3 regions of the Ruminococcus sp. 1001713B170207_170306_F1 genome follow, and region 1 is predicted to be linked to each of the others. Evidence: predicted binding sites of a transcription regulator. Region 1 holds the regulator's gene; each other region holds the start of a gene.
What was found. Region 1 encodes HrcA, which represses chaperone genes, less so after heat shock. Its sites were predicted from a motif close to TGTTAGCACTCNNNNNNNNNGAGTGCTAACA; they were not measured.
Positions count from the first base shown of each region.

Region 2: a site for HrcA is predicted at 3,585-3,615, ahead of I4V84_RS03535 (Hsp20/alpha crystallin family protein). Genes of this name have one in related genera too.
Region 3: a site for HrcA is predicted at 3,862-3,892, ahead of htpG (molecular chaperone HtpG). Genes of this name have one in related genera too.

Region 1 covers NZ_JADPEX010000007.1:97,639-108,332, forward strand. The annotation lists gene uvrB (excinuclease ABC subunit UvrB) at 1-696, opposite strand, end outside; gene I4V84_RS06580 (chromate transporter) at 947-1,522, shown strand; gene I4V84_RS06585 (chromate transporter) at 1,519-2,088, shown strand; gene I4V84_RS06590 (TIGR00730 family Rossman fold protein) at 2,181-2,723, shown strand; gene hrcA (heat-inducible transcriptional repressor HrcA) at 3,168-4,208, shown strand; gene grpE (nucleotide exchange factor GrpE) at 4,237-4,887, shown strand; gene dnaK (molecular chaperone DnaK) at 5,003-6,886, shown strand; gene dnaJ (molecular chaperone DnaJ) at 7,042-8,229, shown strand; gene I4V84_RS06615 (phosphatase PAP2 family protein) at 8,390-9,070, shown strand; gene prmA (50S ribosomal protein L11 methyltransferase) at 9,216-10,169, shown strand; gene I4V84_RS06625 (16S rRNA (uracil(1498)-N(3))-methyltransferase) at 10,172-10,694, shown strand, end outside.
Region 2 covers NZ_JADPEX010000003.1:77,421-88,114, forward strand. The annotation lists gene I4V84_RS03515 (NifB/NifX family molybdenum-iron cluster-binding protein) at 1-73, opposite strand, end outside; gene I4V84_RS03520 (ATP-binding cassette domain-containing protein) at 476-1,207, shown strand; gene I4V84_RS03525 (SufD family Fe-S cluster assembly protein) at 1,207-2,130, shown strand; gene I4V84_RS19785 (hypothetical protein) at 2,304-3,431, opposite strand; gene I4V84_RS03535 (Hsp20/alpha crystallin family protein) at 3,728-4,162, shown strand; gene I4V84_RS03540 (3'-5' exonuclease) at 4,503-5,462, shown strand; gene I4V84_RS19565 (hypothetical protein) at 5,471-5,656, shown strand; gene I4V84_RS03545 (MurR/RpiR family transcriptional regulator) at 5,775-6,659, opposite strand; gene I4V84_RS03550 (transketolase C-terminal domain-containing protein) at 6,911-7,861, shown strand; gene I4V84_RS03555 (transketolase) at 7,854-8,669, shown strand; gene I4V84_RS03560 (FGGY-family carbohydrate kinase) at 8,683-10,206, shown strand; gene I4V84_RS03565 (substrate-binding domain-containing protein) at 10,253-10,694, shown strand, end outside.
Region 3 covers NZ_JADPEX010000015.1:90,022-100,715, forward strand. The annotation lists gene I4V84_RS10660 (HAD family hydrolase) at 1-313, shown strand, start outside; gene I4V84_RS10665 (glyoxalase) at 382-639, shown strand; gene I4V84_RS19935 (hypothetical protein) at 1,144-3,621, shown strand; gene htpG (molecular chaperone HtpG) at 3,965-6,031, shown strand; gene I4V84_RS10680 (sporulation initiation factor Spo0A C-terminal domain-containing protein) at 6,299-6,688, shown strand; gene I4V84_RS10685 (DUF5721 family protein) at 6,694-7,197, opposite strand; gene I4V84_RS10690 (DegV family protein) at 7,391-8,230, shown strand; gene I4V84_RS20580 (DUF6783 domain-containing protein) at 8,214-8,330, opposite strand; gene I4V84_RS10695 (hypothetical protein) at 8,402-8,659, shown strand; gene I4V84_RS10700 (cold shock domain-containing protein) at 8,953-9,153, opposite strand; gene I4V84_RS10705 (dihydroorotase) at 9,474-10,694, shown strand, end outside.

The sequences.
Region 1 (10,694 bases):
TTCTCCGGTGAGCACATCAATCTCAGAGATACGGTCAATCTCATCTCCGAAAAACTCCACTCTGACAGCGGTATCTGAGCTGTTAGCCGGAAAAATCTCCAGAGTGTCGCCACGGACGCGGAAGGTACTTCGGTGGAAGTCCATTTCATTTCGGGTGTACTGAATGTCGATCAGCTCCCGGATAACCTCATCACGATCCTTAGTCATGCCAGGACGCAGGGAAATCATCATGTCCTGAAATTCCTGAGGAGAACCCAATCCATAGATACAGGACACAGAAGAGATGATAATAACATCTTTTCGCTCTGACATGGCGGCAGTGGCAGAAAGACGGAGCTTGTCAATTTCATCATTGATCGCAGAGTCCTTGGCAATATAAGTGTCAGAAGAAGGCACATATGCTTCTGGCTGGTAATAATCGTAATAGGAAACAAAATACTCCACCGCATTCTCCGGGAAGAATTCCTTAAACTCACCGTATAACTGTGCTGCCAGAGTTTTATTATGGGCCAGGATCAGAGTAGGCTTATTCAGCGCCTGAATAACGTTTGCCATAGTAAAAGTTTTACCAGAGCCGGTGACACCAAGCAGCGTCTCAAACTGATTTCCCTCTTTAAATCCCTTTACCAGTTTCTCAATAGCCTGTGGCTGATCGCCGGTTGGTTTATACTCGGAATGTAATTCAAAATGATCCATATGAGTCCTTTCTTTTATAAAATCAAACACGCTTTAACTGTTTTCAGTATAGCATCCTTTTTTATAAAAGTACAGCAGAATCGAATATTTGTTCTGCCTTCTGAAATGCCAGAAGCATTCCAAAACTTTAATTGACAGACATACCTATAGTGCGTTATCTTAAAAAAGAAAAGCGTGATTGTTCATGACCTGACCAGTAACACGCTTCGCGATGCACAGAAATCATGCAGAATTATTAGGAGTGCTGGAAATGGAAGAAAAACAAAAGAATAAAAGATATGTGCTGAGAAAGCTTTTTTTTGCCTCGTTATATCTTAGTACGTTTACTTTTGGCGGCGGATATGTGATCGTTACTTTATTGAAAGAGAAATTTGTGGATCAATATCACTGGATCGATGAGGAAGAAATGCTGGATCTGGTGGCAATCGCACAGTCATCTCCAGGAGCAATTGCAGTAAACGGAGCAATTGTGGTGGGATACAAGCTTGGGGGAATACCGGGAATGCTGCTGTCGGTTCTGGGGGCTATTATTCCGCCAATGGTGATCCTGTCCCTGATTTCCTTGTTTTATGATGCATTCTGCTCTAATTATTATATAGCAGCTCTTTTGAAAGGCATGACTGCCGGCGTAGGTGCTGTGATCATTTCTGTGGTATACGACATGGGGAAAAACGTGGCGAAATCAAATGACTGGGTAAATGTGGTTATTATGGTCATCAGTTTTTGTGTAAGCTATTTTCTGAAGGTAAACATTATTTATATAATACTTATTGTGGCTGTATTTGGATTTGCGCGTACACTTGTGAAGGAGGGCAGCAAAAAATGATTTATCTTCAGCTCTTTTTCAGCTTCCTTCAAATTGGTGCATTAAGCTTTGGAGGTGGATATGCAGCAATGCCTCTTATACAGGAACAGGTAGTGACTATGCATGGCTGGATTTCCATGGAAACTTTTTCGAATCTTGTGACCATTGCAGAGATGACTCCTGGTCCTATTGCAGTAAACTCCGCAACCTTTGTAGGAACCAGGATTGCTGGTCCTGGTGGCGCAGTGGTGGCTACTCTTGGCTGTATTTTACCCTCCTGTATAATTGTAACCCTGCTGGCATATATTTACACGAAATACCGGAAAATGTCCCTTCTCCAGGGAACTCTTACATCCCTTCGCCCGGCGGTTGTGGCCATGATCGCCAAGGCAGGAGTTACCATTTTAGTATCATCTTTTTTTATAAATGGTGCAGTGGAACTGTTTCGGGAAAACATATGCATTCGAATGGTGGTGTTCTTTACTGCCGCACTGGTGCTTTTAAGAAAATTTAAAATGAATCCTATTCTGGTGATGGTTTTGTGCGGTGTGGCAAATATGGTGTTTTGCGCGGCTGCCGGAAGCTGACTGGAAAAGATATGCCAGCTGACTTTCGTATATGGTGCTGCCGCAGGTAGGCTGCACCTGTGTTTAGAAGAAAAAATAAGGGGGATAACAGATTGAACATATGTGTATATGGCGCTTCAAGTGCACTGCTTAAAAACATTTATTATGAAAAAACAGAAGAGCTTGGAAGAGCAATGGGAAAAAGAGGTCACGGTCTGGTGTTTGGCGGCGGGGCTACCGGAATGATGGGAGCAGCAGCCAGAGGCGTGGCAGCAGAAAATGGTTACATACTTGGAATTGCTCCCCGATTTTTTGATCAGCCTGGAGTTCTGTATGAGAAATGCACGGAATTTATTTTCACAGAGAATATGAGAGAGCGCAAAAAACTTCTGGAAGAAAAATCAGATGCTACGATCGTAGCACCTGGCGGAATTGGTACCTACGAGGAATTTTTTGAGATTTTTACCTTGAAAAGCCTGAAACGTATTGACCGCCCAATTGTGCTGTATAACATTGACGGATATTATGACAAGATGAAAGCATTGCTGGAGTACACAGCAGAAGAGAAATTCATGGATTTTTCCGTGCTGGATCTGGTAGTCTTTCTGGATGAGCCGACAGCAGTTCTTGACTATCTGGAAAATTATAAAAAATAGAGGCTGCTATTCAGCAGGGGCTGTTTTGCGAAACATATAACTGTGAAGGTGCTGAACAGTTACAAAACGGACATGTCGCCTATGGGCGGTATTCCTATATAGGAAAGAAGATGCCAGGGAAAATTTTCTCAAGGCATCTTTTTCATTTATGCGGCAGCAAACATAAGACTGCGTTGGCAGATACCTGATAGTATCCTTGCTGTCCAAAAAAAGTATTGCAGTAAGGAGAATTTAGCCAGAATGGTAAAGTATAGGGTAAAAACTATCAAAAAAGATGAAAAAAATTTGTAAAAAATATTGACAAAAGGAATACTGAGGTGTATCTTAAGAACATAGATGTTAGCACTCCTAAATAATGAGTGCTAACAAAAGGAATTCGAAGAAGCCAGACGGAAATCAGAATCAGGTTTGACCGTCTGCTTTTCAGGAAGGAGCAGATATTTCATGGATGAAGTATTAGATGAGCGCAAACGGAAAATACTGAAAGCAATCATCAAAACTTATATGGAAACAGGTGAGCCTGTAGGCTCCAGAACTATTTCCAAGTATCCGGATCTGAATGTCAGCTCTGCTACTATCCGAAATGAGATGTCCGACCTGACGGATATGGGCTACATCGTACAGCCCCACACCTCAGCCGGAAGAATTCCATCAGATAAAGGCTATCGCCTTTATGTAGATGAGCTTACCAGGGAGAAGGAAGCCGAGATCGCAGAAATCCGTGATCTGATGATTGAGAAATCAGATAAGATGGATAAGGTGCTCAGGCAGGTGGCGAAGGTTCTTGCCACGGATACCAATTATGCGGCTATGGTTGCGGTTCCCCAGTATAAGGGAAGCACCCTGAAGTTCATTCAGCTTTCACGAGTCAATGAGCGGCAGCTGATTGCCGTAGTTGTATGTGAGGGTAATGTCATTCGGAACCAGATCATTAATATTGATGAGGAGATGGATGATCAGACGATCCTGAAGCTGAATCTTCTTCTTAACACGAACCTGAACGGCGTACCCATCCAGGATATTAATCTGGGCATGATTGCTAGATTAAAAGAACAGGCGGGTAGCCACAGCGGTGTGGTTGCAGATGTGCTGGACGCAGTTGCAGCTACAATTCACGTGGACGAAGAAGATATGAAAGTATATACGTCGGGAGCGACCAACATATTTAAGTATCCAGAGCTTGCAGATACATCCAGAGCCAGTGAGCTGATTTCTACTTTCGAGGATAAGCAGGAACTTGCGGATATGGTCCGTGAGGAAATGGGAGACTCGGAGAACACAGGAGTTCAGATATACATCGGGGATGAAGTTCCGGTACGTACCATGAAAGACTGCAGTGTGGTCACAGCTACTTATGAGCTGGGAGATGGAATGCGTGGAACTATTGGAATCATCGGTCCCAAGCGAATGGATTACGAGAATGTAGTGGACAGCTTAAAGAAATTAAAAGTCCAGCTTGACGAAATGGTAAATAAGAAAACCTAGAAAGGCGGTTGAAAGCGTGTCAGAAGAAATGAATAAAGAAGCCGAAGTACAGGAAGAAGCAGTTGACATTCCGGTAACAGACGGAAGCGAAGAAGAGGCAGCAGATACAGCCCAGACAGCAGAAGAGGAGACTTCCGAGGAACCTGCACAGACAGAAGAAACTGAGCAGTCAGATCAGGAAACCGAATCTCAGAAGGAACCGGAAACCAAGACAAAAACTTCTTTCTTCGGTAAGAAGAAAAAAGAGAAAGATAAATTTGAACAGCAGGTCGAGGAGCTTACAGACAGACTGAAGCGCAGCATGGCTGAATTCGATAACTACCGTAAAAGAACGGAGAAGGAGAAATCCAGCATGTACATCATCGGCGCCAGGGACATCGTTGAAAAAATGCTTCCGATCGTGGATAACTTCGAAAGAGGTCTTGCACAGGCACCGGAGGATGATTCATTTGCAGAAGGCATGAAGATGATCTACAGGCAGATGATGACAGCTTTTGATGAGATGGGTGTGAAGCCAATCGAAGCTGTAGGTAAGGAATTTGATCCGAATCTGCATAATGCAGTGATGCATGTGGAGGACGAATCCGTTGGCGAGAACATCGTCGTAGAGGAATTCCAGAAGGGATATACCTACAAGGATTTCGTTGTAAGACACAGTATGGTAAAAGTTGCTAATTAACAGAAAGCAGCTTGGAGAATCAAACTTCATCGACATTTTCTAAAAACAAAGTATAAATGTTACTGTTCGTGTAATGGACAGCAACCATGAATTTTTAAACAGGAGGAAAATTATCATGGGAAAAATCATTGGTATTGATTTAGGTACAACAAACAGCTGTGTAGCTGTTATGGAAGGTGGACAGCCAACCGTTATCGCAAATACAGAAGGATCCAGAACAACACCATCTGTTGTAGCATTCACAAAGACAGGTGAGCGTCTGGTAGGTGAGCCTGCAAAACGCCAGGCAGTAACAAACGCAGAGAAAACAATCTCTTCCATCAAGAGAGAGATGGGTACAGATTACCGTGTAACAATTGATGATAAGAAATATTCCCCACAGGAAATTTCCGCTATGATTCTTCAGAAACTGAAAAAAGATGCTGAAGGATACCTTGGAGAGTCTGTTACAGAAGCAGTTATCACTGTTCCGGCATATTTCAATGATGCTCAGCGTCAGGCAACCAAGGATGCTGGTAAGATTGCAGGCCTTGATGTAAAACGTATTATCAACGAGCCTACAGCAGCAGCTCTTGCATATGGTCTTGACAATGAGAAAGAGCAGAAGATCATGGTTTATGATCTTGGTGGTGGTACATTCGATGTTTCCATTATTGAGATTGGTGATGGAGTTATCGAAGTTCTGGCAACAGCTGGTAACAACCGTCTTGGTGGTGATGACTTTGACCAGAGAATTACAGACTATATGCTTTCTGAGTTCAAGAGAACAGAGGGCGTTGACTTAAGCAACGATAAGATGGCTCTTCAGAGACTGAAAGAAGCTGCTGAGAAAGCTAAGAAAGAGCTTTCTTCCGCAACAACAACCAATATCAACCTGCCATTCATCACAGCAACAGCTGAAGGACCGAAGCATTTTGATATGAACCTTACAAGAGCTAAATTTGACGAACTTACACACGATCTTGTTGAGAAAACAGCAGAGCCGGTTCGCCGTGCACTTTCTGATGCAGGACTTACTGCTTCTGATCTTGGACAGGTGCTTCTGGTTGGTGGTTCTACACGTATCCCGGCTGTACAGGATAAAGTAAGACAGTTGACTGGCAAAGAGCCAAGCAAGGCCCTGAACCCGGATGAGTGTGTTGCACTTGGTGCTTCTATCCAGGGTGGTAAGCTTTCCGGTGAGGCTGGTGCAGGTGACATCCTTCTTCTTGATGTTACTCCACTTTCCCTGTCCATCGAGACAATGGGTGGTATTGCAACACGTCTGATCGAGAGAAATACAACAATCCCGACCAAGAAGAGCCAGATTTTCTCCACAGCAGCTGATAATCAGACCGCTGTAGATATCAATGTATTACAGGGTGAGCGTCAGTTCGCGAAAGACAACAAGTCCCTTGGACAGTTCCGTCTGGATGGAATCCCGCCAGCACGTCGTGGTGTTCCGCAGATCGAGGTTACATTCGATATTGATGCCAACGGTATCGTAAATGTATCTGCTAAGGATCTTGGAACAGGTAAAGAGCAGCACATTACAATCACAGCTGGTTCTAACATGTCCGAGTCTGATATTGACAAGGCTGTTAAAGAAGCTGCTGAGTTCGAAGCTCAGGATAAGAAACGTAAAGAGGCAATTGATACAAAGAACAATGCAGACTCCATGGTATTCCAGGTTGAGAATGCACTGAAAGAAGCAGGCGATAAACTGGATGCAAATGACAAAGCTTCCGTAGAGGCTGACTTAAATGCATTAAAAGATATCCTTGCTAAATATGCAAATACAGATGAGATCGGAGATGCTCAGGTCGCTGAGATCAAAGCTGCTCAGGAGAAGATGATGGAAAGTGCTCAGAAGCTTTTCGCAAAAATGTATGAAGCACAGAACCCACAGGGTGGTGCTGGTCAGGCAGGCCCTGGACCGGACATGGGAGGAGCTTCCCAGGGCGGTAACGAGGCTGGTTACGGCGATGATGTTGTAGATGCTGACTACAAAGAGGTTTAATTGAATAATAAGTTCCAATATTTCGGAACATGAAACTACAGCCCGGTCATGATTCATGACCGGGCAGTGGTGGTGAAAGACATATTACAGGAAATGCGCCGCTGGCGTCTTCCATAAGATAACCAAATACAAAAAGTTAGGAAAAGAAAGAAATCATGGCTGATAAAAGAGATTACTATGAAGTCTTAGGCGTTGATAAGAGCGCCGATGACGCTACATTAAAAAAAGCATATCGTCAGCTTGCCAAGAAGTATCATCCCGACGTAAATCCGGGAGATAAGGAAGCTGAAGCGAAATTCAAAGAGGCAACAGAGGCTTACAGCGTCTTAAGTGACCCGGACAAGAGAAGACAGTATGATCAGTTTGGTCATGCCGCTTTTGAAAACGGCGGCGGTGGCGGAGCAGGCGGTTTCGGCGGCTTTGATTTCTCCGGCGCAGACATGGGGGATATCTTCGGAGATATTTTCGGAGATCTGTTTGGAGGCGGCGGAAGCCGCAGACGTGCCAATAATGGACCTATGAAGGGGGCAAACCTGCGTGCACGCGTGAACATCACCTTTGAGGATGCTGTATTTGGCTGTGAGAAAGAACTTGAGATTACTCTGAAAGAGGAATGTACTTCCTGTCACGGTTCTGGAGCTAAGGCTGGTACCTCACCGGTTACCTGTCCGAAATGTAATGGTGAAGGACAGATCGTTTACACCCAGCAGTCCATGTTTGGCATGGTTCGTAACGTTCAGGTGTGTCCGGATTGTCATGGGACAGGTAAGATCATCAAAGATAAATGCCCGGATTGCCGTGGTACCGGATACATTTCCAATCGCAAGAAAATTAAGGTATCTATTCCGGCTGGTATTGACAATGGTCAGAGTATCCGTATCCGTGATAAAGGTGAGCCTGGCACAAATGGAGGTCCGAGAGGCGATCTGCTGGTAGAAGTAAATGTAGCACGCCATCCGATTTTCCAGAGACAGGATATGAATATTTACTCTACTGCACCGATTACTTATGCACAGGCAGCGCTTGGCGGCGAAGTCAAACTGAATACAGTAGATGGAGAAGTTCTCTATGAAGTGAAACCAGGAACTCAGACAGATACCAGAATCCGTCTGAAGGGCAAAGGTGTTCCGTCCCTTCGAAACAAGAATGTTCGTGGTGATCACTACGTAACTCTGGTTGTTCAGGTACCAACCAACCTGAATGAGGACGCGAAAGAAGCTCTCCGCAAATTTGACGAGGCATGCGGCAATCGTCCTGCAGGCAGTGCCGGCGATAGCACAGAAAAGTCCGAAAAGAAGAAAAAAAGCTTCATGGACAAATTAAAAGAGACCTTTGAAGAGTAAAAAATCAGTTTTTCCATAAAAGAATAAAGAAAAGGGGAGATATCCTCTTTTCTTTTTTTGTTACTTATTGTATATTAAAGGGTAGCCGCAACGTTACTGTCCGTGCTGCTGGTCAGGAAATGAGCAGTAACATCGCAAGAGTCCGGAAAGGAGTTTTGCCTTGAAAACAAAGAAAAGAGATTTGTTAAACCGATATATTCCCCTGTGGTCTATTGTACCTCTTGTGACCATCATGGCAGTGAATTGTCTGATTTACTGGGGAAGCAGTGCGCTTACAGCTGGCAGGTATCACTTTGATTTTACGATGGCATTTGACAGGGAAGTTCCTTTACTGCCTGTATTTGTGTGGTTTTATATTCTGGCATTTCCATTCTGGGCGGTGGGGTATTTGCTGGTGGCAAGGCGTGGTAAGGATATGTTTTACCGGTTTGTTGCCACAGATCTGACCATACATTTTATTTGCTTTATCTGCTTTATTTTAATACCGACCACCAATATAAGACCGGAGATCCCAGGAAATACCCTTTCGGAAAAGATTCTCGCTCTGGTATATTCCCTGGATGGCGGGAACAGTCCTTCTAATTTGTTTCCCTCTATCCACTGCTATGTGAGCTGGATGTGCTGGAAAGGTGTGGAAGGCTCAGAGAAGGTGCCGAAATGGTATCAGAGATTTTCTCTGGTATTTGCAATTCTGATCATTATCTCTACCCAGGTGCTGAAGCAGCATTACATTGTGGATGCAGCAGCGGCGTTGCTTCTGGTAGAGTTTTTCTGGAGATTTTATCAGAAAGGGCAGCGACATAAGTGGGTTGTGCATATTTTTGCACATAAAAAGAAGTAACATGGACATAAAAAACCAGTAATTGGTCAGGTGAATTGAAAAATCAGAATAAAGTAACAGATAACAACCGTTTCGAAAGATGTAAAAAAATACCATATTGTGATTATGAAGAAACAGCTTTCAATAAAAAGATTGGAGAAATAGTATGAAGTGGAATCGCTTTACCATCAAAACAAAAACAGAAGCAGAAGACGTTATCATCTCTGCCCTTGCAGACGTTGGAGTTGAGGGCGTAGAGATTCAGGACAAACAGCCTCTTACCGAGACAGATAAAGAGCAGATGTTTGTGGATATTATGCCGGAAGGTCCAGCGGATGATGGAATCGCCTATCTGAATTTTTATCTGGAAGAGGACACAGAAACTACGCCTGTTCTCGAGAGAGTACGTGCTGTCCTTGAAGAAGTACGCGGATACATGGATATCGGTGAAGGCACCATCACAGAATCCCAGACAGAGGACAAAGACTGGATCAATAACTGGAAGGAATATTTCCATCAGTTCTATGTAGATGACATTCTTATTGTTCCATCCTGGGAAGAAGTGAAGGAAGAAGATAAAGATAAGATGATCCTTCACATTGATCCAGGTACAGCTTTTGGAACTGGTATGCACGAGACAACCCAGCTGGTAATTCGTCAGCTGAAGAAATTTGTGACAAAAGACACCCAGATGCTGGATGTTGGAACCGGAAGCGGTATTCTTGGAATTGTAGCTTTGAAGCTGGGCGCTGCTCATGTTGTGGGAACTGACCTTGATCCCTGTGCAATTCCGGCAGTGGCAGACAATAAAGAGGCTAACGATATTAAGGATGAGACTTTTGACATGCTCATTGGAAACATCATTGATGATAAAGAAGTTCAGGACACGGTTGGATATGAGAAATATGACATTGTAACGGCTAATATCCTGGCAGATGTACTGGTGCCTCTCACACCGGTTATCGTAAATCAGATGAAAAAGGGTGCTTACTATATCACCTCTGGAATCCTGGATGTGAAAGAAGAAGTAGTGGTAAAGGCAGTGAAAGACGCCGGGCTTCAGCTGGTTGAGGTAACCCATCAGGGAGAATGGGTATCTGTCACAGCCAGAAAGGAATAATTATGCAGCGCTTTTTTGTGGAGCCTTATCAGGTCCTTGAGGAAGAACACAGGATTACCCTTACCGGCCCGGATCTGAACCATATGAAAAATGTTCTTCGCATGCGCATTGGTGAGGACGTTTGGATCAGCGATGGCAGTGAGAAGGAATATCACTGTACCATAGAAGAATTTCAGGAGGACAGCGCAGTTCTTCATATCCTTTATGCCCAGGAATCCCAGTATGAGCTCCCAAGCCGGATTTATTTGTTCCAGGGACTTCCTAAAGGGGATAAAATGGAACTGATCATTCAGAAGGCTGTGGAGCTTGGCGCTTACGCTGTTGTTCCAGTTGAAACAAGGAGATGTGTGGTGAAGCTGGACGCAAAGAAAGCGCAGAAGAAGGTTACCAGATGGCAGCAGATTTCCGAGAGCGCAGCTAAGCAGTCTAAGCGTATGCTAATCCCGGAAGTGAAAAATGTAATGAACTGGAAAGAAGCACTTGCCTTTGCAAAAGGACTGGATGTGGTTCTGATTCCTTATGAGC
Region 2 (10,694 bases), on a different contig from region 1:
GACATTCTTCTGGAGAAAAAGATTCATATTGGGGTGCCTGGCAGATTCTGCGGCATCTGGGCGGTCTGGGCATATATGTCACCTCCTTGTTTTCGACATATGTCGATTATAAACCAGAAGAAGAGAAAATTCAATACTATTATTTTCTGAGCGCTATTCAAAGTTGCTCCAATATGGTATAGTTTTGTTACTATTCATTTGCAACGCTCTGCGAGGTGTTTTTGGTGGATAAAGTTTACAGAAAACCAGAGAACTAAGTTTGCGTAGCAAACGCTATTTCTTGTGCCTGTCACAAAAAGGTTCGTGTTTCTGTGCGTCGCGAAGCGCGTTGCTGTGAAGGTCGTGGTTGACAATTTTTTTTATTTGGAGTACAGTCCAAGAAGAGATAAAATCGTTACTGCTCAAAAGCAATTTTTTTCTGGAATTTCGGGCACAATTGGAGCAGTAATGTAAAATTAACAGAAGAGGTACGAATATGCTGAAAGTAAAGAACCTGACTTTTGAAGTGAATGAAGAAGGGAAAAAGCGCTGTCTGGTAAATCACATCAGTTTTGATGTTCAGGATGGAGAAATGCTGGTAATCACCGGACCAAATGGAGGTGGAAAATCCACCCTGGCCAAGGTACTGGCTGGCATTGAGAAAGCAGACAGCGGAGAAATTTATCTGGATGATGAGAACATTACAGGATACGATATTGATCATCGTGCAAATGCGGGAATTGGCTATGCATTTCAGCAGCCACCCCGCTTTAAAGGTATGACCGTGGCAAGAATGTTATCTCTTGCAGCAGGAAAGAATTTAACGGAAAAAGAGAGCTGTGACCTTCTCTCCGCTGTAGGACTTTGTTCCGAAGATTACCTGAACCGTCAGCTGGATGGAACCCTTTCCGGCGGTGAGATGAAGCGAATTGAGATTGCCACAGTTTTGGCGAAATCTCATAAAGTAAGCATTTTCGATGAACCTGAAGCAGGAATCGACCTGTGGAGCTTTTCCATGCTGATCAAGCGCTTTGAGGAGATTCATCGTGAGAAAAAGGAGTGCCTGATCCTGATTTCCCATCAGGAAAAAATCATCAATATGGCAGATAAGATCATGGTAATTGAAGACGGTGAAGTAAAGAAATATGGTACCAAAGAAGACGTTTTCCCAACCTTATTTCAGCAGGAAAAATGTCAGAAATGTCTGAATGAAGGAGGAAAATGCTGATGGTTAAAGTAGAAGAAACAACCCAGGGTGTGCTTGATAAGATCAGCGAAGGCTTTGCACAGAAAGGTGCTTTTAATCTTCGTCAGAATGGTATTTCCATCTGTCACGGCGACAGCGAACATATCAAAATAAAGAAAAAAGAGGACAAGCCGGGAATCGATATTTTCATTGACGGGGAGACAAAGGGAGAGAAGGTTTTCATCCCGGTAGTGGTAAGTGTATCTGGAATGACCGATCTGGTTTACAATGATTTTTATGTGGCAGACGGTGCAGATGTTGACATTGTTGCAGGCTGCGGAATCCACAATAGTGGCTGCAATGACAGTCGTCACGATGGTATTCATACCTTCCATGTGGGTAAAAATGCCAATGTACATTACGAGGAAAAACACTACGGAGAGGGGAATGGAACCGGAAGCAGAGTGCTGAATCCGGTAACCAATATTGAGCTTGGTGAGAACTCCGTATTTACGCTGGATACCGTTCAGATCAAAGGTGTTGACTCCACAATCCGTACCACAAATGTTTCAATGGATGCAGATTCCAAGCTGTTTGTTCTGGAACGTCTGATGACAGATGGGGAGCAGAAAGCGGAGTCTGATATTGAAGTCTGTATGAACGGAGCAGGATCTTCTGCACAGATTATTTCCCGTTCTGTTGGAAAGGGAAATTCTTCCCAGGTTTTCCATCCGAAGGCTGTTGGAAAGAACAAATGTCACGCACATATCCAGTGTGATTCCATTATTATGGATCATGCAGAGGTGGGTTCTATCCCGGAAATCCAGGCGAAGCATGTGGATGCTGCAATTGTTCATGAGGCCGCTATTGGAAGAATTAACGATGAGCAGCTTCTGAAGCTAAGAACTCTTGGAATGACGGAAGCTGAGGCGGAAAATGTGATCATTGAGAATTTCCTGAGTTGAGAAAACTTAAACAGAAAAATAACTATTCAGTAGGTATGTACTATTTCGCGGAGGGTGTAACTGTGAAGGTGCTGAATAGTTATACAGAGAATATAGAATCTTCTGGTTGGTTTGGAAGATTTATCAAAAAATGCCAGGCAGCGTCGTTCAAAGACGCTGCCTGGCATTTGACATTATCTAATTTTTACGGATTTTTTGGAACTCCATTTGGAATAATATTTTTTGCCGCTTACAACTTTGTAGGTGCGGATCCGTACATAATATTTTTTCTTTGAAACCAGTTTCTTTAAGGTTGCGCGTGTAGCAGAGCCTTTTACGGTAAGGGTTTTCGCCTTTTTCATGCTGCTGTTCTGGTTGCCTTTATCGGAATCATCTTTACCGGAGTTATCTTTACCGGAGTTATCTTTACCGGAATCGTCTTTACCAGAGTTATCTTTACCAGAATCATCTTTACCGGAATCGTCTTTACCGGAGTCATCTTTACCAGAATCGTCTTTACCAGAGTCATCTTTACCGGAATCATCCTTACCAGAATCGTCTTTACCAGAATCATCTTTACCAGAATCATCTTTACCAGGATTATCTTTTCCTGCGTCCGAGTCATCCTTGCCAGGAGCAGCTGTGATCGTAAAGGTTGTGTTAATAATGCCGGTGTAATTTCCAGCTCCAGTAATAGTTACAGTAGCAGTACCTTCCTTCACATTATCTTTATAAGAAACTGTGAAATCAGTGCCTGCCGCAAGTGTCTTGTCTCCGTATGTAACGGTAACATTCGGGCATTTCTCTGTTCCGTCACTGGTGTAGGAATACTGGGAAAGGGAAGCGGAATAGCGGCTGATATCCAATGGTTTAATGGTAAAGTCTTTCGTAACGGAACCAGTATAATTTCCAGTTCCAGTGAGGATTGCGGAAGCAGTACCTGCATCCCAGTTGTTTCTGTAGGAAACGTAATAATCCTGGTTCAGGGTTAATTCCTTGTCCCCGCTTTTTACTGTGGCGGTTGGGCGTAAAGAGGAGCCTGTGTAGGTAAGGCTTTCATCGGAAAGCGTAACCGTGCAGCTGCTGATGTCAGCTCTGTTTATAGTAAAGGATTTGGTTACATACCCCTGGTAATTTCCAATTCCGTCAATTCCAACCCACGGAGAATTGTAATAGCTGCTTGGTTCAATGTTGTTGTGGTATGTTACAGTGAAATCCCTGTCTTTTACCAGGGTTTTACCACTGTGGGTAATTGTCACTTCAGGAGTTACCTCGGAACCAGTGTAATATGCCGGGGCAACGGAGAATCTGGCATTTGCCATGATCTACAATACAATCACTGGAAATACAGATGCAGTAGAGGAAAATGGAGAGACAGTCCGTTTGTACCAGAATTTCTGGAGATTCACAAAGGAAAATGTGAAAAGGGACACAAATTTAGTTTTTTATTTAAGATAAATGTGAAAAAAATGTGAAATTAGCACTCTCCTCTTGACAGTGCTAACAATATGTGTTATATTACATACAGAACAAAGGAAGAGAGAAAAAGAAATCTTCCAGTTTCATTGAGAATGTTAATTAAACACGTAAGTGTTCACAATATAAGGAGGAATGGATTATGTTAATGCCTAGTATTTTTGGAGAAGATTTATTTGATGATTGGATGAGATTACCTGTAGAAAGAGAGACGAACAGAGGTTACAGAACCACAGAACTGATGAAGACAGATATTAAGGATGTGGATGGCAACTACGAGCTGAGCATGGACCTTCCGGGATTTCATAAAGAAGATGTGAAGATTCAGCTGAAGGATGGTTACCTGAACATCCAGGCTTCCAGAACTGAGAATAAAGATGAGAAGGACAATCATGGTAAATATGTCCACAGAGAACGTTACACCGGACAGTGCTCCAGAAGTTTCTATGTAGGAAAAGAGTTGGAGCATGAGGACATTCATGCGAAATATGACAACGGTGTTCTGGTTGTTACCCTCCCGAAGGAAGCGAAGAAAAAAGTGCCGGAAGAGAAGAAGTTTATTTCTATTGAAGGCTGATTTTGGTAAAATAGATTTTTGGACTGATATAGACTGACATAAAATATGTGCGCCAGCCGTGAAATAGAAGCGGCGGCTGGCGTAAATAATTACTGAATACTGTGAACAGCTTCTTTCATATAGATTGTGTTTCATTTAAAGACGATTTTCTAATTTACATAGATTTTGTTTCATACCCCCTCATTTCCTGCCGGCTACCCACCGGCAGGTTTTTTCTTATGTCTTTACATCATTTCACCTGTCTGTTATACTTGTCTGGAATTATTGCTGACTGTAAAAAACAAAATGTTGTTGCAAGCGTTGTGAACAGTAACAATGTTTTAAGAGAAGGAATTTACCCATGAATTACATTGTATTTGACTTGGAATGGAACCAGAGCCCAGGGGGAAAAAGGTGGTCCAACAGCCGTCTGCCTTTTGAGATCATAGAAATCGGCGCCGTAAAACTGAATGAAAAGAAAGAAATTGTGGACAGCTTTCAGCGTCTGGTCAAGCCCCAGGTGTATAACTGGATTCATGACAGTATCCATGAAGTAATTCATATGAATTATAAAGATCTGCAGAACGGAACCCCTTTTCCACAGGCAGTTACAGAGTTTCTGGATTGGTGTGGAGAAGAATATATTTTCTTCACCTGGGGAAATCAGGATGTGATGGAGCTGCAGCGGAATATGAAATACTATGGCAGGCTTTCCAGAATCAAAGGTCCGGTGACCTATTATGATGTGCAGAAATTATTTGCCATCCGCTACGAGGAAAACGACGAGCGCCGTGCCCTGGAATTTGCCACAGATAAAATGGGCGTAGAGAAGAAAATGGACTTCCACCGCGCTCTGGGAGATGCTTATTACACCGCATGTATTCTCCAGAAAATAGAAGACGAGTATATTTTTCCTAACTCATCCCTGGACGTATACCAGAACCCTAAGAGTAAACGGGAAGAGATCCACGTATCCTACCCGGCTTACGATAAATATGTGTCCCGTGAATTTTATTCCCGGGAAAAAGCCATGAAGGACCGTGAAGTAACTAGCACGAAATGCCCATTGTGCCATAACCCGGCTAAGCGCAAGATCCGCTGGTTTATGAATAATTCCAAGGTTTACTACAGCGTGTCCCTTTGCCAGGAACATGGCTTTGTCCTTGGCAAGATCCGGATCCGCCGGACAGAAGACAACATGTACTATGTAATCAAGAAACTGACTAACGTAACCGACGAAGAAGCCGACGAGATCCGCCAGAAACGTGATGCCCACAGGGCCAAACGCCGCCTGAAAAAAGAAGAGCAGCCAAGCCAATAAACTAACGCTTGGTTAATAGAAAAAACCCCTCCGGAATCCAGGAATACGCCGTCACCGCCCAGGAGCTAAAGATAAAAGAAGAAATTTATTCAGCAATGGTGATGTATGGAGTGCTGACATATGACAATGGGATGGTTTTTGTTCCCAATAAAGAGACGAAAGAATATTTGCAAAAGGCACTGTGCTACAGATAATATGTACAAAAATTAAAATCCTCTTTATTCTCTATTTGCATAAATTCAAAGTGCAAAACAGAATAAAGAGGATTTTTTTGTCTTTTGGGTCGCGTCACAGGTGTCATAAATTATTTGATTAAAATGAAGGCTCTTTGTTGGCTGTCAGGATCTCTGCAGATTTCCGCAAATGGTAATTTGCGGTCTCTGGCATTTTGCTTACTACACTTGCGTATAAAATTTCGATTATCGCATTTTCTGAAAAACGGTGTGCAACAATTTCCTTACCCACGGTGATATCAGAGGTTGCATTGTAAAATATTAAATTACAATATTGGGTCATTGTGGACTTTACTGACTGCGTAATGCCAATGGTAAAGGCTCCTGCCTCGTGAGCAGCTTTTACAGCGGCGTTGACAGTTCTGGACATACCGGAGTGAGAAATCGCGATTACCACATCATCACTGGCAATATTCGAAGCCGTGATTAATTGCATATCTGGGTCAAAATCAAAATAGCAGTTGAACCCAATTCGCCGGAATCGGTAGCTGGCGCATAAACAGGGAACGGTTGCATCTCCGATTCCATAGAAGAAAATATGTTTTGCAGAAACGATTCTGTTTGTGGCCTCCTGGAAAACAGAAGGAGAATTCAGCTCCATAGTCAGTTGTATTGTATTTGTGTACAAATTACATATTTGCTCGCTGATTGATTCTATAGAGTCATGTTGCTCAATATCAACCTGCTGCACAAGGGCTTCAGAAGTTGCGTTTTGAGTCGCCAGCATTTCTTTAACCTGTGCAAAACCGGAATATCCCATTTTTTTACAAAAACGATCAATAGAACCCTCTCCACAGTGACATATCTCTGCGACTTTAAGCATAGATTGATTGGCTGCTTCCTGTGGATGATTGTAAAAGTAATCTGCAATTCGATTTTCCGTTTTGGACAGAGATGGCTTCCAAAGCCGGATTGCAGTAAAAATATTAAGAGAAGAATTTGCGGCTACAGAAATTTCAGACATAGTGACCTCCCAATTACATACATTAATTTTATTTTATATAGATGTATTGCATTTGTAAAGCGAATTTCTATTAATTGTCGCTCCACTAAATTATAAAATAAAACGGAGTATAAATCAAGACTAAAACTGCAATAAATGTGCAATATACATAAAAAATAAGCCGTAATATTATATAAATTAGCAATTGAAACTCAAAATACAATGTGCTATACTCCAATTATCAAAAATAAAAAACGGAGTGTGAGGCGAATATGGAAAGATCTTTTCGTACTAATCTTATCGATGCAATTATGGATCAGGCTTCTCAGGATGAGAAAATAGTGGTTCTCAATGCAGATTCTGCCAGAGCCTTATGTCTTACCAAATTTGCAGAGACATATCCAGAGAGAATGATCAACGTTGGTATCAGCGAAACCGATTTAATTGGAACTGCAGCAGGACTTGCTACTACAGGACTTAAACCGGTAGTTGTAGGATTTTCGATGTTTGTTGCAGAGAAACCCTATGAACAGATCAGACAGGCAATTGCCTATCCGAATCTGAATGTAAAAATTGTTGCAACACATTCAGGTCTCTGTGTAGGCCAGGATGGAGCATCACATCAGTGCCTTGAAGATATCTCAATTATGAGAACACTTCCTAATTTTAAAGTGTTCGTAGCAGCAGACATTGCTGATGAGAAAGCTGCTTTCGCAGCAATGATGGCATATGATGGACCTGCTTATCTGAGACTTGGAAGAGATAAGGCAACTGATATTTTCGAAGATGGAAAAGTAGATCAGATTGGCGGATGTGATATTCTCCAGGATGGCAGTGACGTAACACTTGTTGGCTGCGGTCTGATGGTAGAAGTTGCAATGAAAGCTGCTGAGGAATTGAAGAAAGAAGGAATTAACGCAGCTGTAATTAACGCATATTGCATTAAGCCTTTGGCTGAGAATGTTATTCTTGAGTATGCAAAGAAGACAAAAGCGATGGTTACTGTAGAAGATCATTCCGTTATTGGTGGTCTTGGTGCTGCAGTGGCACAGGTAACATCAGCAAAATGTCCGGCAGTTGTAAGAACCGTTGGTGTTCAGGACCGGTTTGGTGAATCTGGTCTGCAGGATGATCTGTTTGAAAAATATGGTCTGACAGCCCAGCATATTGTAGAAGAAGCCAAGAAAGCAATTGCAATAAAGGAGGGAAAGGCAAATGTCTAGAGATGTGACTGCTTTAGAAGCAAAAGCAAAAGAACTTCGCAGGGATATTGTAAAAATGATTTACGCTGCTCAGTCAGGTCATCTGGGCGGCTCTCTTTCAGAAATCGATATTTTAACAGCACTGTTTCATGGTGAGATGAATTATTCAGGTAAAAACATGGATGATCCTAACAGAGACAGATTTGTTTTATCAAAAGGACATACAGCTCCTGCCTTATATGTTAATCTTGCTGATGTGGGCTGTTTTCCAAAAGAAAGACTTTTTGATTCATATAGAAGAATCAATGGCCTTTTACAGGGACATCCTTGTATGAAAACTCCTGGAGTAGAAATTGCAGGAGGATCTCTTGGAATCGGACTTTCCGTAGCTGCCGGAATGGCACTTGGAAATAGATACCAGGGATATAAAGGCAGAGTTTATTGTATGATGGGTGATGGCGAGATTAATGAAGGTCAGATTTGGGAATCAGCAGCTACATCTGCCGGATTTGGTCTGGATAACCTTTGCGCATTTGTTGATGTGAATGGTCTTCAGAATGATGCTCCTACAAAAGAAGTAAAAGATATGGGAGACCTGGCTGCGAAATGGAAAGCTTTCGGATGGAATGTTCAGGAAATTAATGGACATGATTTCAATGAGATTCTGGATGCACTGGATCAGGCGAGAGCAACAAAAGGAAAACCGTCCGTAATTCTTGCACATACAGTAAAAGGAAAAGGTGTTCCGTTTATGGAGAATGTTGTTGTATGGCATGGAAAAACTCCTTCTAAAGAAGATTATGAAAAAGCAATGGAGGCTTTAGCTTAAGAGGAGACTGGTCATGAAAATATACATTGGATGTGATGTTGGAACATCAAGCACAAAAGCCGTTGCAGTAGATGAGAATGGCAAGGTTCTGGCAGAAGGCTCAAAGAAATATACTTTCATACAAAAACATAACAACTGGGCGGAGCAGGAACCTGATGTGTGGCTGGATGGGGCTGTGGAATCCATCAAAGCCGTGATTGGACAGATTGATGAAGCCTGTATTGAAAGAATTTGTATTAGTGCATTGTATGCAGGAACCGGTGCAATGTTAGATGAAAATATGAATTCCATTCGTCCGGCACTAATCTGGCTGGATCGAAGGGCTGAGAAAGAAAGTGCCTGGGCCCAGGAAAATCTGGCAGACAAAATAGCAGAAGTAACCGATAATGGAATCGATTCTTATTTCGGATATATTAAGCTTCTGTGGGTGAAAAATAATGAACCTGAGAACTGGAAAAAACTCAGATGGGTTCTACCGGCAAATAGTTATATCGTCTACAGAATGACTGGAAAGCTTATGGTGGATTACAGCTCAGCTGGAAACTTTGGTGGAATATATGATTACCGAAACCACTGCTGGAGTGAAGAAATGTGTGGGCTTCTTGGAATACCTTTTGAAACCATGCCTACAGAATTTTGTAAGCCATATGATATTGTTGGAATGATCAATGAGGAATTTTCCAAGAAGCTCGGTCTGAAACATGAAGTTGAGCTATGTGCTGGAACAATTGACTGTATTTCTTCTATGCTTAGTGCAAATGCAGTTAAGCCAGGTGATAATGCAGCTGTTCTTGGAACTTCTTTAAACTGGGGCGTGCTTCATACTGGCTTATCAGGGGATCCGCAGATCGTTTCAATGCCATATGCGATTGATCCGGAAGATATCAGTTATACATATGCAGGGGCATCAACAGCAGGTGCATTGCCACGCTGGTTTGTAAATAATTTCTGCGGTGGAGATGGAGCTGCTGAGTATGCTGAGATAGAAAAAGGCATTATTGATGCTGACATTCCACCAGGAAGTGATGGACTTGTTATTCTTCCCTATTTTATGGGTGAACGCTCACCTATTTGGGATCAGAATGCAACCGGTGTATTTTTCGGAATGACGCTGGCACACAAAAAGACGCATGTTTATCACGCAATTCTTGAGGCAGTAGGTTATTCACTGAGAGACATGAATGATTCTATGAATCTTGACAATGAAAGAATCGAAAAGATTGTTTTGGTTGGCGGAGGTTCCCGCTCTATGATTTGGAAACAGATTCTTGCAGACATAATGGGGCTTCCTGTACTAACACCAATCAATCCGGTTGAGGCACCTTTGGGAGATGCATTCATGGCAGCGAAAGCTGGGAAAGAGTCAATAGATTTTACTCAGATCAGTGAATGGATTGAATTTAATGAAGCGGTGATGCCCGATATGAAAAAGCACAACGCTTATAATGAATATTTCAAGGTGTATAAAGCACTTTATGAAAACTTAAAAGATACAATGAGTATCAGAGCAAACATATTAAACGATACAAATCTTTGAGAAAGATTTAGTATACAAAACAAAAAACATTTAGGAGGAAAAAGCAATGAACAAAAAAGTATTGGGAGTACTGTTAGCATCTGTAGTAGCAATGGGTTCAATGGGAGTAAGCGTATACGCAGCTGATGCAGAAGAAGATCGTAATTACAGCGAGTATACTCCTGCAAAAGACGAGTACAATCTCGTATTCATCCCGAAGGTTGTTCATACCTGGTACGAAGGCGTAAAAACTGGTATTGACGAAGCCGTTGCAGAACTTGAGGAAAAAGGCGTTAAAGTTAATTATGTATGGGATGCTCCGGCAGATGCTGTTGTAACAGACCAGACTGCAAAAATGGAAGCAAATGCAGCTACACAGCCAGATGGAATGTCTGTAGCAATCATTGACCCTTCAGCAGAAACATCTGTTGTAGATGAGATCGTTGCAGCAGGAATTAATGTTGAAACATTCGATGTTGACGCTCCAGATTCATCCAGAAAATACTATT
Region 3 (10,694 bases), on a different contig from region 1:
GAAAGTGGTAGAAAGAATGTTTGGGTCTCAGATTTTTGATGCAGTTATGGGACAGAGTGATTCTGTAAGAAAGAAACCAGCACCGGATGGTCCGCTTAAAATCGCGGAGCAGTTTGGAATTAAGCCAGAAGAGTGTATGTATCTGGGAGACTCCGGAACAGACATGCAAACTGGAAAAGCAGCCGGGATGTACACGGTAGGTGTTCTGTGGGGATACAGGGAAAAAGAAGAACTGCTGAAAAATGGAGCGGACTATCTTGTGGATTCTCCAGAGGATATTCTTGATTTATATGAGGAAAAATGCGAAGAGTAAAATTTTGATAATTATTTAGCATGCTCTAAACAGTTATAACTTTTATTATAAAACAGGAGGTCGGAAAAATGTATACAGAGGAGTGTATTCAGACATTTTTGGAAAAACAGGAGCAGCTTTTTGATGAACCGGTTGCAGAAACTTACGAAGAAGCAGAGGAATTCCTGGAGGATTGCATGGCTGTAGTTGCAGATTCTATTGACGAAGTGCGAAAATATCTGTCTGGAATGGGTGCAGATGTGGATGGCATGAGTAATGAAGAATTAGAAGAAGCAAGTGAAGTATTTGCCCTTCCAGATGGAAAATATCTGATTGTGGAGGGATGATCTTTTGAAGCAGAGGTTTGCAGCTGCAGAGTAACTGACTTTCACATAAGGTGATGAAACTGGCGAAAAGGCAGTATGTCCGGTTGGAATTCCGAACAGTTATCGGATAAATTCATATTACATAAGTATAAAATCAGGTTGCTATAATGACACTAAACAAGAGAACATAATGTGTTACTGTTCAGAAGAGAAGATACATCCCATAAGATGTTTTCCGGAGAAAGAAGTGACCAGCAACTATCGCGTTATGGTTCACTGGCAATGTTCCGCGAGGTGTTTTTTGTAAACAAATTTCACAGAAAACCCGAGAATCTGGGCGCGGAATCATGCGGATGCATGATTCCTGTGCAGCGCGAAGTGGTTGCGGTGCGCGGAGCGAACAGTAGCACTGTCACATGCACTGTAAGAATTACAATAAAATAAAAGTGCTTGTGAAAATGTTTAAAATATGTTACAATAATGTTACAGGTCAGCCTAAAAGGGGAATGTAAAGGAGGATGGCATATGAGACCTAGGAAAATTATAGCAATGGTCATGACTTTTCTTATGATGCTTTCATTGCTTCCGTCTCTGGTATTTGCGGCAGCAGCACCAGAGGGAGAACTTGGGGGTCAGCTTAAGATTAAGGGAACTGCAGCTGTAGGCTCTGAGCTTAGCGCCGATTATGAAAAGGTTACACCGGAAGGACTTACAGACGATTATGTAACGTTCAGCTGGTCAAGAAAAGTTGGAGATCAGCTCACTGAAGTAGGCACTGAGAAGACCTATAAGCTTGTTGATGAAGATCTTGGAAATAAGATCGAGCTGAAAATTACCGGAAAGACCGAAATGGGCATAACCGGAGAACTGAAAGTAAATACAGTTGAAATTGTGGCTACACCGGAAGAGGCTCCGGAAGAGGCAACCGAGCTTCGAGAGGAAGGGCAGGAGGCTGCACCGGCAGAGGAAGCCCCTGTTCAGGAAATTGCAGCAGAGGATACACCTGCGGAAGGTTCCCAGACAGATGAGAACACACAGCCGGCTCAGGATGTAGCAGAAGATACACAAACCGAGGAAGTAATTGACATTGGTGCTGATGAACCAACTGATTCTTCCGCTGATGTTATGCAGCCGGCAGATGGACAGGACACAGAGAATTCTGCTGACAATTCCCAGTCTGAGATCACTACAGATGACAGTGTGATTAACATTGGAACAGAAGGCTATCTGGAAGTTCCTGAGAATGGACAGGCTGAGGCTGCAAATCAGGGAGCATCAGCTGAATCCCCTGCCAAGCAGGAACCTGTGTATACAGCAGAAATTGTTACAGAAAATACTGCAGAAGATGGTACTGCAGTACTTGATTTTGGAACCGTAAATGCAGGCTTCACACAGGAAAATGCAAACTCTTCCATGACTAAGAATGTAACTGTTAAGAATACTGGCAACAGCACTCTTAATTTCAAAGAAATCAGTCCGGAACATTTTATGGTAAAGGATCTGGGTTCTCTTGCGGCTGGAGAATCAGTTGATGCATGGGTTATGCCAAGAGAAGGTACAGCTGTTGGAGAATACAGTGATACGATCACTTATGAAACAGAGGAAGGTGTAAAGGTTTCCTTTATTGCAAAGCTTACAGTAGCTGAGCAGAAGCAGGATGATACGAATACAGATCAGCAGCCAGCAGAGAAACCAGCTGCACCGGAAACCACCCCGGAAGTGACACCAGAGGTAACTCCAGAAGTGACACCGGAAGTCACCCCAGAGGTAACTCCAGAAGTGACACCAGAAGTCACCCCAGAGGTAACTCCAGAAGTGACACCAGAAGTCACCCCAGAGGTAACTCCGGAAGTAACACCAGAAGTCACCCCGGAAGTGACTCCGGAGATTACTCCAGCTCCTTCATTTACTACCGACATTTCCGAAGTGAAATTCGACAGTAAAGAAGCTGGTTACAAAGAAGCACCGGCTGCAGTTACAATCAATGTATCCAATACTGGAAATGTGAAATTAACCGGTATTGCTGTAAGTGTAAGCGGAAACGAATTTACAGTAAGTGCTCCGTCTGCTTCAGAATTAGAGGCAAATGCAAACCAGTCTGTATCCTTTACTGTTGCACCGGCAGTTGGATTGGCAGCAGGAACCTATACACAGACTGTTTCCATTAAGACAGATCAGACAGATTACCTGAATATTCCAGTAAGCTTTACAGTAACAGAAGCTGCTGCCAAGCTTACAGCTGTAGGCAAAGTATCTGATATCAGTCTGGCAAACGGGGTTGAGAAGTCAGCAGCTGGACTGCAGCTTCCATCTACTGTTAAGATTACTACAAACAAGGGCGATATGAATGCCTCTGTAAAATGGGATGTAAAGGGCAGTGCATATAATCAGAACAGTACAGAAGCACAGAAGTTCTCTGTGAAAGGTACTGTTGCTCTTCCAGACGGTGTTACAAATCCGGATAACCTGAGCCTTGTAGTATCTGTTAATGTCACTGTAAGCCGTGGATCGATTGTATCTGATGCAGGGAATAACAGTATCACAGGAATCAGCTCCGATGGAAACTATACTACAGAAACCAAGATTACTTTCACTGCAGTTGGCGCAGGTATGGATATTGAAAATCCGATTAAGGGAGATGTAAGATATCAGCCGCTGAACTGGGAGGTCCTTGAGGCAAGAAGCTGGGACGGCGCACCATATTCTGCAACTTTCCGCATGGGCAAGAATGGAAATTATACTTTGACTGTCACATATAATCAGCAGCAGTTTGATGGAAGCAACTGGGTAAACACTGGAACACAGGATACCAAGCAGGTTAATTTCACTGTAAATGCTGCACCGAATCAGACTCTGACACCGGCTGCAGACAAAACAGATGCAAATCAGAAGAATGCAGTAAAGACCGGGGATAATACTCCAATCCTCCCATTTGTAATTATTCTGATCGTTGCGATTGTCTTAATTGCAGGAATTCTTGTTTACCGCAATAAGAAAAAATAATAGTGGATTCTCAAATAAACAGTAATTGTGAATGAGAGCAGAACGAATGAGGGAGACCAGAAATGGTCTCCCTTCTTTTAATAATAATTACTAGGTTACTGTTCACTCCGTGACCAGTAACACGCTTCGCGATGCACAGAAATCATGCATTCGCATGATTTCGCGCTGAGATTCTCGGGTTTTCTGTGAACTTTGTTCACAAAAAACACCTCGCGGAATGTTACCAGTGAACAGTAATATTACTAGCACTCAATTAAAATGAGTGCTAAATTTTCCTTGACTTTTAGTCAGTTTGGTATTACTATAGTTTGTATAATTAAGAAGACAAAGGAGAGTGAGCTGCATGGCTGAGAAGCATGGTAGTTTATCAATTAACAGTGAAAATATTTTTCCAATTATAAAGAAATGGTTATATTCTGATCACGACATTTTTGCAAGAGAGTTAATCTCCAATGGTTGTGATGCAATTACGAAGCTTAAGAAACTTGATGTTATGGGTGAATACACACTTCCGGATGATTACAAAGCTGAAGTACAAGTTATTGTGAATCCGGAAGAGAAGACTTTGAAGTTTATTGATACAGGTCTTGGTATGACGGCCGATGAAGTGGAAGAGTATATTACACAGATTGCTTTTTCAGGAGCTACTGAGTTTCTTTCCAAATATAAAGATAAGACCACGGATGATCAGATCATCGGTCATTTTGGACTTGGCTTTTATTCAGCATTTATGGTAGCAGATGAAGTTCATATTGATACTCTTTCTTATAAAGAGGGCGCTGCTCCAGTACATTGGACCTGTGATGGTGGTACAGAGTATGATATGCAGGAAGGCAATAAGACTACAGTTGGTACTGAAATTACTCTGTTTTTAAATGATGAGAGTACAGAGTTTTCCAACGAATATCGTATGAGAGAGATTATTGAGAAATATTGTTCTTTCATGCCGGTAAATATCTATCTGTCTAAGGAAAATGCACCGCAGGAGTATGAGACCATTGATGAGGCTGAGCTTCGTGATGATGATGTAATTGTAGAGCGTATCCACGAGGAGGCCAAGACTGAGGAGAAAGAGAACGACAAAGGTGAGAAAGAAGTCGTAGAAGTATCTCCTGCGAAAGATAAAGTAAAAATCAACAAACGTCCGGTATCTTTAAGTGATCCGGAGCCATTGTGGATGAAACATCCAAACAGTTGTACAGATGAGGAATATAAAGAGTTTTACCGTAAAGTCTTTATGGATTATAAGGAGCCTTTGTTCTGGATTCATTTGAACATGGACTATCCGTTTAACCTGAAAGGTATTCTGTACTTCCCGAAGATCAATACAGAATATGATTCCATTGAAGGTACGATCAAACTGTACAATAACCAGGTATTTATCGCAGATAACATCAAGGAAGTAATTCCAGAATTTCTGCTTCTTCTGAAAGGTGTAATTGATTGTCCGGATCTTCCACTGAATGTATCCAGATCCGCACTGCAGAACGATGGCTTCGTGAAGAAGATTTCCGAGTATATTACAAAGAAAGTAGCGGACAAGCTTACCGGAATGTGTAAAACAGACCGTGAGTCCTACGAGAAATACTGGGATGATATCAGTCCATTTATCAAATATGGCTGCATTAAGGACAGTAAGTTCTCAGATAAGATGAATGATTATATCCTCTTCAAGAACATTGATGGCAAATATCTGACTCTGAAAGATTGCATCGAAGAGAACAGGAAACCAGAAGATGAGACTAAGACAGAAGAGACTGTTGAATCCACAGAAGAGAAGAAAGAGGACGGCGCGAAAGACGAGAAAGAGCCTGAGAAGACTACTATCTTCTATGTAACAGATGAGGTTCAGCAGAGTCAGTATATTAACATGTTCCGTGAGGCAAAGAAGGATGCTGTTATTCTGAAACACAATATTGACAGCGCTTTTATTTCCCATCTGGAGCAGAAGAATCAGACTATCCAGTTTAAGAGAATTGATGCAGATCTTACAGAAGAACTGCGTGGGGAGGAAGCTGCTGACGAGGAGACTTCCAAGACTCTTACAGAAGTATTCAGAGATGCATTGAAGAATGACAAACTGGAAGTGAAGGTTGAGAATCTGAAAAATGAAAAAGTTGCTGCTATGATGACCCTTTCTGAAGAGAGCCGTCGTATGCAGGATATGATGAAGATGTATAATATGTACGGCATGGATCCATCTATGTTTGGTGGTCAGGAAACTTTGGTTCTGAATGCGAAACATCCGTTGGTTCAGTTTGTAGCAGACAACAAGGATTCTGATAAGACCCCGGTTATTTGCGAGGAACTGTATGATCTTGCCATGCTGAGCCATAAACAGCTTTCACCGGAAGAGATGACCAGATTTGTTCAGAGAAGCAATGAAATTCTGCTTATGCTGACAAAATAAGTTATGACAAAAAGGGACAGACGCATAAATGAGTATTGCATTTAGGACGCCTGTCCTTTTTATATGAAAAATTGGAAAAGGTTATCCTGTTATTCTGTTTTTCTATAGAATTTTATCTCGAAATCTCTAAAAAATATTACAATTTTCTTAATTTTCGTCTCAAAATGCTAAAAAAGGCAAATTTAACTCGTATTATATGTAGAGGCAAATCAAGGGCTGACTGCAGATGCAGAATCAGAAGTATAACTTATTGTGGGAGGGACAAAAATGAGAGAGGTATACGGCACGATACGCAAACTTGGTGCGACATCGAAATATAAAGGATATTATTTTGTGGCGGAAGCCATACGCATGACAATGGAATTTCAGGAAAGACCAATGAAGATCACAAAAGATATTTATCCAAGGCTTGCAAAGAAATTTAAATCCAAGCCATCTAATATTGAGCATGATATTCGTACAATTGTAAATGTATGTTGGGAAAATCATCGGGAAAGACTGGAAGAGATTGCCGGATATCCTCTGGAATACAGACCTACCAACAGTGAATTTGTAGATATGATCGCCTTTTATCTGGGAGATGAAAAAGAAAGCAAGGTTCCAGACGTGGAATGCCAGAATAACTCTATTGGAAAATTAATGGAGAACCTATTCTGACAGGATTAAACTTCTTCTACAGATAATCCGCTGCGATGAAAAAAATCCATCACATATTGCTCCCAAAGGTGGTCCAGTTCTTTACCGGGAAGAAAGGTTTTCATAGATGTTCCGGTAATACAAAACAAGGTCTTATTCTTATATTGGAGATTCAAATACAGACCTGTTATCAGTTCGGGAGAAAGTGAAAATGCAGAACTCTGCAATAATGCAGCGGTCTTGTTCGGAGAAAACTGAAGCACGATTTTGAAAGAAAGAGGCGCTTTTTTTCCACGGATAACAGAATAACAAAATGGTTTTACTTCTTTCCAGAGAGAGAATGTACGGTGGCTGGAAGCTAAAAATTCCTGCTCGTCATTATCGAAAAAATCAGTTTGGAGTTTGCCGTCAATGGAAAAAACATTGCTGGTAATGATCTCTGCCTGGTTTAGCCAGAAGAGATCGAAGGTATCTCCAAGAAAAAGCTTATTGGTAAAATTCTTCTGGTCAGTGATTTTTAAAGCGAGCATAGGGACCTCCTTTCTAAAGGGCATGTCGCCTGTCGACGACATCAATATATGAAAATCAGTTGCTGATGAACAATAACCATTATAAAGCAATTTGGGGGAAAATGGAAGAAAAAACTCTTTTCAAACACATAGTAATGTGTTAATATAGATGTGGTATTTAAAACTACATATTACGGAAAAGAGGACGATATAATTGAGTTATAAAATTGTGATAGATAGCTGTGGAGAACTTCTGGAGCAGTGGAAACAGGATGAAAGATTTGCTTCCGTACCGCTTACACTGACTGTTGGAAGTGAGAATATAATAGATGATGAGACATTTAACCAGGCAGATTTTTTACAGAAAGTTGCCGCCTGCCCGGAATGTCCGAAATCAGCTTGCCCGTCGCCAGAGAGCTACAGAAAGGCATTTGACTGCGAAGCTGAACATATATATTGCGTTACTCTTTCCTCTGAACTCAGTGGTTCCTATAACAGTGCAGTGCTTGGAGCAAGTCTTCTTCATGAGGAGAAGAAAGGCGTTCAGATTCATGTTTTCAATTCCTGTTCTGCTTCTATAGGGCAGACTTTGATTGCAATGAAAATTGCACAGTGCGAAGATGCCGGCCTTCCGTTTGAGGATGTTGTTAGCGTTGTGAATAAATATATTGAAGAACAGCACACTTTTTTTGTGCTGGAGAATCTGGAAACCTTACGTAAAAATGGCCGCCTCAGCCGTGTGAAAGCGCTTGTGGCAACAGCCCTTAAGATCAAACCGATCATGGGATCTACTCCGGAGGGGACGATCTGCCAGCTGGATCAGGCACGAGGCATGAATAAGGCGCTTGTGAAAATGGTGGATAAAATTGTGGAAGTGACAGAAAACAGTGAGAACAAAATTCTTGCTATTTCCCACTGCAACAGCCCGAAGAAAGCAAATATGCTTAAAGAAGCCATCCAGGAGAAGATGAAGCTGGCTGATATTGTGGTTCTTGACACAGCCGGTGTCAGCAGTATGTATGCAAATGATGGAGGAATTATTGTAGCTGTCTGATGCTAGAGCCTGTTTGAAAAATCATTCCCGCAATCTGCACGCCCCACTTTGCGGTATATTTTGTCCGCGCGAGGCGTTTTTGTGAACTGTAAGTGAACATACTTCCATTTTGTTGGGAAATATGATATACTCATCTAAGTTGATATTTTATCCCAAAGGAGACGTGCGGCTATGAGTCAGAAGAAAGTAGATGCCTATAAAGCAGAAAAAGCAAACCGTGAGAAAATTATGAAAAAGGAGAAACTGATCCTTACTATTGAGAAACTGGCAGCGCTTGTTGCGTGTATGGTTGCTGTATGCTGGATTGGTTATTCTGTTTACGGAAAAGTTACAGAAGGTCAGGAGACTGTGACGACAGAGACTGTTATGGATACTTCTGCACTGGATTCTTATCTGAATGGACTTAGTGCAGATCCAGAGGCGGAATAAGTATGAAATATAAGAAAATATAAGAAAAAACTGCCTGAGGTAGCTTAAAACGATGGGGATGGATTTCGAATCTGTCCCCATTTTGTTTATATAATAACAATAAAAAGAATCCTGTCTACAGGACTCTCCGCCTACGGTGGGGCGTCTTGGGCGATATTTACCCTTCCGCTGCAGTGTAATCCTGCCAGGTAGGGATTTTTTTATAATAGGAAATTCTGAGGGGATTTCTTATTACATAAAAAATTCCCCCCGGATATGATTCCGAGGGGAAATTTCTGCTTCAGTTGCTTCAATTATAACTTAGTAACGTTAGCAGCCTGCATTCCGCGAGCGCCTTCTGTTAAGTCATATGTTACAGCCTGGCCTTCTTCAAGAGATTTGAAGCCTTCACCATTGATTGCAGAAAAATGTACGAATACATCAGCTCCGTCTTCTCCTGTGATGAAACCATAACCTTTTTCAGCGTTGAACCATTTTACAGTGCCCTTGTTCATTTTGAGTTACCTCCATAAAAAATAAAAAATTAAAAAGATGTTCTGGCGAAAAAAATCACCAGATTTTACAGACTATATCATGTAAATATATAATCTCTAAAAACTAGTGATTTTACATTAAATAATCTTCGACATGGATTGATTATATAACCTGAACTAAAAAAAGTCAAGGATAATTAAAATTGTGCAACAAAAAATATAATTGGATGGAAGATATAAGGAAAAATGACGGAAGGGAAAAAAACTCTTTATTAAATGAAAAAATTCGTGTATGATAGGTTGTGATAAAGTTTACGTTATACCAGAAGGGAGAGAACCAAATGGGTATTCTGATTCGAGGCGGACGTGTTGTGGATGCGGCTGCTCAGATTGATAAAATTGCGGATGTTTATCTGGACGACGGCGTAATCCAAAAAGTGGGAGAGAAGCTGGAAGCAAAGGATAAAGATGACAAGATTATAGACGCTAAGGGACTGGTAGTAATGCCAGGCCTTGTGGATCTTCACGTACATTTTCGTGATCCTGGACAGACGGAGAAGGAAGACATTGAAACCGGTTCCCATGCAGCTGCAAGAGGCGGTGTGACTACTGTAGTGGCGATGCCGAACACCACACCGGTTATTGACAGCCCTGACCGTGCAAACTATGTGAAAAATAAAGCTGCGCAGGTTTCCGCTATTCATGTGCTCCAGGCAGGAGCCATGACAAAGGGAGAACTTGGGGAGGAGCTTTCTGATATTGCAGGCATGGCAGCAGCAGGAGTACCTGTTCTTTCCGAAGATGGTAAATCTGTTATGAAAGCAAGCCTTTGCAAGCAGGCGATGGAAGAAGCCGTGAAAGCCGGACTTCCTATCTTTGACCACTGTGAGGATATGTCTCTTCGTGGAAACGGCTGCATGAATGAGGATGAAAACGCCAAACGCCTTGGGCTTCCGGGAATCTGCAATTCCACAGAAGATACCATTGCGGCAAGAGATTCTTTGCTTGCCATTGAGACAGGCGCTAAGCTGCACCTTTGCCACTGTTCTACAAAAGGTGTTGCAATTATGATGAAAATGTTAAAGGCAGAAGGCATTGAGAATGTAACAGCAGAAGTTTGCCCCCATCATTTTATACTCACATCTGATGATATTGAAAGAGATGATCCAAACTATAAAATGAATCCGCCTCTCCGTACCAGGAAAGATGTGGATGCGCTGATTGAAGGTCTGAAAGAGGGCTACATTCAGGTAATCAGCACGGATCATGCCCCACACACCCAGAAAGACAAAACCGGTTCCATGAGAACCGCAGCTTTCGGAATTGTGGGAATCGAGACCAGCTTTGCACTTAGTTACACCGCTCTTGTAGAGACTGGAATCCTCACTCTTTCCCAGCTTGTAGAGAAGATGAGCTACAATCCGGCTCAGATTCTGAACCTGCCATGTGGAACCTTACAGAAAGGACATCCGGCAGATGTGATAATCGCGGACATTAAGAATCCATATACCATTCACAAAGCAGACTTTGTTTCCAAAGGCAAAAACACCCCATTTGAGGGC